2 regions of the Massilimicrobiota sp. An105 genome follow, and region 2 is predicted to be linked to the other one. Evidence: a T-box and tRNA genes for the amino acid it is inferred to sense, from the RefSeq annotation. Region 2 holds a T-box; the other holds one or more tRNA genes.
The links. The T-box of region 2 lies ahead of tyrS (tyrosine--tRNA ligase). A T-box ahead of a tRNA ligase gene usually reads a tRNA of that ligase, here a tRNA-Tyr.

Region 1 (3,276 bases), on a different contig from region 2:
AATCTTTAAAGAATTACTAGAATCAACAAAAGGTAAAGAAGTTGCAAGAAAGAGAATTGTTGCAACTACTGATAAAGAAAAAGGAGCATTAAAAACTTTAGCTACTAACGAAGGATATACAACATTTGTTGTCCCTGATGATGTTGGTGGACGTTATTCTGTTTTAACTGCTGTTGGTTTATTCCCTATCGCTATGGCTGGTATTGATATTGATGCTATGATGAAAGGTGCTGCTGATGCAAGAGAAGAATACAGCAATCCTGACTTAGACAAAAACAGTGCTTATCAATATGGTGTTGCAAGACAAATGTTATCAAAACAAGGTTATCCTGCTGAAATGTTTGTGACTTATGAATTACAGTTAGCACAAACTGCTGAATGGTGGAAACAATTATTCGGTGAATCAGAAGGAAAAGAAGGAAAAGGAATCTTACCTACAAGTGCAACTTTCTCAACTGATTTACATTCACTTGGACAATTTATTCAAGAAGGAAGCAAAGTTTTATATGAAACTATTTTAAAAATTGCAAATCCAATTTCTGATTTAGAAATTCCTAGTGATCCTGATAACTTAGATAACTTAAACTATCTTGCAGGAAAAACTGTTGATTATGTTAATAAAAAAGCATGTGAAGGAACAATTGATGCCCATGTCAACACTGGAAATGTTCCTAACATTCAAATTACACTTGATGAATTAACTCCATACTCATTTGGATACATGGTATACTTCTTTGAAAAAGCTTGTGCTTTATCAGTATACTTATTAGGTGTCAATCCATTCAATCAACCAGGTGTTGAAGTTTATAAGAAAAATATGTTTAAATTACTTGGTAAGCCAGGTGTATAGAAGTGAGCGATCACTTCTTTTTTTATTCCTATCATTTCACAATAAAAAATGTTCTCTTTGAAAAGAGAACAAAAATTAATAAATAGATCACACCTTAGTTATTATTTTGATATATGACAGTATACTCATCAGGTTCATCTAAATGATATTGCCTTATCTCTTTAATATGCTTGTCTGAGTTGTCAATTGTGTATTGATATCCTGAAGATTCCCCTGATAATAACGAAAAATATGCTTCAATTCTATAAATACCATCATCTATTTCTTCTAGCTCAGCCTTCTTAAAATAACCTACCGAAGTTCCTGAACTCATCTCTATGACAATATTTTCATTGGAAACTTCGACGTTATTTTGATTTACCGCAACCATATAAGTCGTTTGCTGGTCTATAAAAACAAGAACCACCATAAAAACCAATAGACAAACTATAAAACATATGATCTTTTTTAATTTTAACATTGACCATCCCACCTTTCTTTTCAATTATCATTTTACTTCCAGTTCTATTGGTTTACATCTTAATGACTTTTCTAATATCATTTTATCAAAATATAACAATCATCTCCAGAATTACATAAGATAAAACTTCATTTTACATAAAAACATAACAACAATCAAACAATTCAAATCATTAAGGATACCTTAACATTTATTAATATGACTTTTTATACAAATGAAATAATCTATTAGAAAACTATAAATTTAATAGATTAACCTGTTTTTCAATTAAGTCTTTTTACATCCATACTTTTTGATAAATAAAAAAGATACCAAACAGAATTGTATAATTTTGCTTGATATCTCATATTTCATCAAAGTTTGTGTTCATTCAATTGGAGCGGGTGATGGGAATCGAACCCACGTAGTCAGCTTGGAAGGCTGAAGTTCTACCATTGAACTACACCCGCAAAAGAATGGTGACCCGCAGGCGACTCGAACGCCTGACCCTCTGATTAAAAGTCAGATGCTCTACCTACTGAGCTAGCGGGTCAAATGGCTGGGATAGCTGGATTCGAACCAGCGCAATGACAGAGTCAAAGTCTGTTGCCTTACCGCTTGGCTATATCCCAACAGAAATGGTGGGGAGGGGCGGATTCGAACCACCGAACCGAAAGGAACTGAGTTACAGTCAGCCGCGTTTAGCCACTTCGCTACCTCCCCGTATATGGTGCCGGCTAAAGGACTTGAACCCTCAACCTACTGATTACAAGTCAGTTGCTCTACCAATTGAGCTAAGCCGGCATAAATGGTGGAGGTTAACGGGCTCGAACCGCTGACCCTCTGCTTGTAAGGCAGATGCTCTCCCAACTGAGCTAAACCTCCAATTTCTAGTGCCCTCTTATAATAGCATACGACTATAAGCACGTCAAGAAAAAAATGAAAATAAAAAAGAAACAGAAATCATGTCTCATTTTTCTGTTTTCTTCTATTTCATCATTTTAGCAATATAAAAGGCTATCATATAAGGAAATTTTTCTTCAAAAATTGCAAGTTCACAATTTAAAAGTGTTTTTATTTTTTCAATACGATAATGAACAGTATTACGATGCGTATATGTTGATCTCGCAATTTTTTGTGGACTTCCATCATATTTCAAATAATAATATAATGTTTTTTCTAATTCACTATTATGTTTTTGATCATATTGAATCAATGTATCTAATAAATGATGATACATATCAGATAATATTTTTTGATCCTGTATAGAAAATAAAATCTGATAAATACCCATATCATCAAAACAAATAATATTTTTTTGAAACATTCTGGCAAATGTTACTGCTGATAAAGCGCGTTGATAACTTAAATTCAATTCTCTGATATCTTTTAATTGTGTACCCATTCCAATATGCAAAGCAGATACTCTCATTCTATTTTTAGCACGATGGTACATGGACTCCACTAGTTGATAAAAGACCTTTTGAGATAAATTATTGACAATCAGCACATAATATCCATCATACCAAAAAAAGCTATAGGGACACTCTATTTTTTCAAAATAGAGCTGTAATTGTAAAGATAATCTTCTTCTTTCAATTTCACTATACTGACTGGCGTCCTCAATATCTATCAACAAAACCTGAAAATCTCCATCTACATCAAAACTACGCATTAATTCATTCCTATTTTCTTCAATAGTGCGTGGATCACTAAAAATATTTTGAAAATACTGTGTAACCAAATAATCCTCTTTTTGCGAAAACAAACAACGCATACAAAAATCTTTAATCAGGTCAACCATATGAATATGCCATGGTGAAATTAACAGCGGAAAATCATTGTTTTCACAATAATCAAGAACATCTTGAGGAACATCAAAAATATACTTTCCAGTATTAATAATAAGCCCGACACTATGATACTTAACCAAATATTCTACAAGGTTTAAAAGTGCTCCTTCTTTTTGAAATCCTAAACCACTTGT
Region 2 (3,276 bases):
CGTCTAATAACAGTTACCTGTTTTCCAAAAGCATTTTCTTTTTGAATAACAAAGCTTACATCTGTAATCTTTTCTCCATTGACAAGAACAGAACCACCTGTAACAAATTGACGTGCTTCTCGATTTGATGAAGCAGCCCCTACTTTAACTAAAGCATTTAAAATTTGTGTATCTTCTTCCATATCTATACTAGGAACACCATGGAAGCATGACTGAACTTGTTCTAATGTTAAATCTTGAATTTTACCAGAGAATAACATTTGGCTAATATCCAAAGCTTCCTGATATGCTTCTTCACCATGGATAAATGTAATCACTTCTTTTGCTAGAGCTTTATGTGCTTCTCTTAAATGAGGCTGTGTTTTATTCTTTTCTTCTAATTCTTCAATTTCTTCTTTAGATAAGAAAGTTAAGAATTTTAAGTAATCAATGACTTTATCATCTTCTGAATTAATAAAGAACTGATACATTTCATATGGTGATGTTTTTTTACGATCTAACCAAATGGCATGACCGTTTGTTTTTCCAAATTTCGTACCATCAGATTTTGTAAGCAAAGGCATTGTAAATCCATAAGCTTCTTTCCCTGTTTTCTTTCTAATCAATTCAATACCAGCAGTAATATTTCCCCATTGATCTTGTCCAGCTACCTGCATTTGGCAACCTTTATTTTCATATAACCAATAGAAATCCATGGCCTGCATAATCATGTAAGAAAATTCAGTATATGTAATTCCTAAGTCTAATCTTCTTTTGACAATATCTTTATTCAACATATAGTTGACATTAAAATATTTACCATAATCTCTTAAAAAATCAATGAAGTTTAAATCTTTTGACCAATCATAATTATTCACAACTTCAAATCCAAATAAATCCTGAGCCTGTTTTTTTAGACATTCAAAATTATGTTGTACTTCTTCTTTAGTAATCATTGGTCTTTCAGTATCAGGTTTAGGATCACCAATCAAACCTGTAGCTCCACCTACTAATAAAATAGGATTATGTCCGGCATCCTTTAATCGTTTACTAATCAAAAATGATGAAAAATGTCCAATATGTAAACTATCACCAGTTGGATCAGTACCAATATAAAAAGTCATTCCTCCATTATTTAATTTTTCTTCAATATCTGGCGAGCTAACATCTTTAATTAAACCACGCCATACTAATTCATCATAAATTTTCATAACATATATCCTCCTTATAAAATAAAAAAAGAATTCATCAAAAGGACGAATTCTCGCGGTACCACCTTTATTTATGCATTAAGCATACGCTCTTTATTGATAACGATGTTGCCACCGGCTAAACTTTTCATTTAGCTGCTCCAAAGTGTATTCATTATAAACAATGATCTATTTCCACCAATCATAGACTCTCTATAACATCCATTTATAATTACTTGTCTTCTTCAACGCTTAAATATATAATATGCGATTTTCAAGTCGAAGTCAACTTAAAATTTTTACTTTGCATTTTGATTGATAAATTCAACTGAAGTTTTAGAATATACAATTTTTTGTGCTTGATACAAACTAAAATATCCCGATAAAACATAACATAATGCAACAACAATAGCCATTGCTGTTAAATATTGAATACCAAACATTTCAGCCCCTAACATGAGACTTGTAAGTGGTGAATTAATAACACAACAAAACATACCAACAATTCCAATAGCAGCCCCTAGATGAGGATCAATGCCCAATAATAAAGCTGATACATATCCTAAAGTTGAACCAATCACAAAAGTTGGAACAATTTCTCCACCTTTAAAACCACAGCCGATAGTAATAGCAGTAAAAATAGCTTTCATGAAAAAATCATATGGTAGAGCCTGATGATAAAGAGCTTCTGCAACAATTTCCATTCCAGCTCCCAAATATCTTTGTTGAAAAAAGAAAACCAAAATCATCAACATGAATGATCCTATAATAACTCGTATATATGGATTATGAAAATATTGATGAAAACATTTGTGACTATAATGCATCATTAATACAAATACAATGGAAAAAGCAGCAATAATAAATGCAAAAACAGCTAATCTTAAACTCATAATTGGTGTTAATTGAAAAGGAATTGATAACTGATAAAAAGTTGGCTGACATCCAAAAAGTTGTGCAATTCCAAATGAAATCAAACTACTGCATAAGCATGGAACTAATGCCGCATAATAAAATACACCGACACTAACAACTTCCATGGAAAAAAGTGTCGCAGTTAATGGAGTTCCAAATAAAGCTGAAAAGACTGCACTCATACCACACATAATCAGCATTGACATTTCACGCTGATCAGCATGAATTATTTTTCCAAAAGATGTTGCTAGAGAACCACCAATTTGTAATGCAGCTCCTTCTCTTCCACTAGAACCTCCAAACAAATGGGTAATAATAGTGGCTAAAAAAATCGCTGGTGCTAATAAAACAGGAACTTTTTCCTGTTGGCGAATAGATTGAATAATCGTATTTGTTCCTGGTTCGTGAGATAAATGAACCAGACGATAAAGATAGACAATACAAACACCACCAATTGGCAATCCCCATACAATCCATGAATGCGACAAACGAAAATCAGTAACATAATCAATAGAAATATGAAATAATGCTCCTACAATACCACAGACAATACCCAAAACAAAAGCAATCCATAACCATTTACAGACAAAACATATATTTAACTTTAAATCTATAAAGAATTGTTTGATATACATAAGATTCCCCTTTGAAAAAAACTTCTAAATCAATTAGAAGTCTTTCTTTGTTGTAGCACGTGGCATCAATAAATGTTGAATGACAACAGCTTTGTTTTCAATTTCTTCATCATTAAGTATTTTTGTTAGCAATCTTACAGCTAATGCCCCCATATCATACACAGGAACATGAATAGATGTTAATGAAGGACGACAAATCAAAGCATAGCTTGTATTCATCATACCAATAACTTCCATTTCATCAGGAATTTCAATTCCATTGTCAATTGCAGCATTCACAACAGCAACAGCTTCCTTATCATAACTTGTAAAAACAAGATCATGTCGATGATTTTTAAAATACTCTAAAAATTGTGGATAGCTTTTTTCATAATGTGATGATGTATGTACGACCTGTTTTGTTGCATCAAAAACCAAATCATATTTTTGATAAGCTTCCTGAATTCCAGTAATCATTTCTTCTATGTTGATTAAATTCTGCTTAGGTGACACAAACAAAATATCACTTTTTCCCTGTGCCAAATATTTATCAACAACCTCATATGCAATCTTTTTTG

Region 1: it encodes a tRNA-Tyr, which carries the amino acid that the T-box ahead of tyrS (tyrosine--tRNA ligase) is inferred to sense. The anticodon was not compared.

Annotation. Positions count from the first base shown of each region.
Region 1 is NZ_NFLY01000008.1:20,869-24,144, reverse strand. It holds gene B5E48_RS03395 (glucose-6-phosphate isomerase) at 1-850, shown strand, start outside; gene B5E48_RS03390 (hypothetical protein) at 945-1,310, opposite strand; tRNA gene B5E48_RS03385 (tRNA-Gly) at 1,686-1,759, opposite strand; tRNA gene B5E48_RS03380 (tRNA-Lys) at 1,767-1,842, opposite strand; tRNA gene B5E48_RS03375 (tRNA-Gln) at 1,846-1,921, opposite strand; tRNA gene B5E48_RS03370 (tRNA-Tyr) at 1,929-2,012, opposite strand; tRNA gene B5E48_RS03365 (tRNA-Thr) at 2,018-2,093, opposite strand; tRNA gene B5E48_RS03360 (tRNA-Val) at 2,099-2,174, opposite strand; gene B5E48_RS03355 (PucR family transcriptional regulator) at 2,278-3,276, opposite strand, start outside.
Region 2 is NZ_NFLY01000001.1:3,366-6,641, forward strand. It holds gene tyrS (tyrosine--tRNA ligase) at 1-1,190, opposite strand, end outside; T-box leader at 1,229-1,427, opposite strand; gene B5E48_RS00030 (chloride channel protein) at 1,469-2,719, opposite strand; gene B5E48_RS00035 (LacI family DNA-binding transcriptional regulator) at 2,753-3,276, opposite strand, start outside.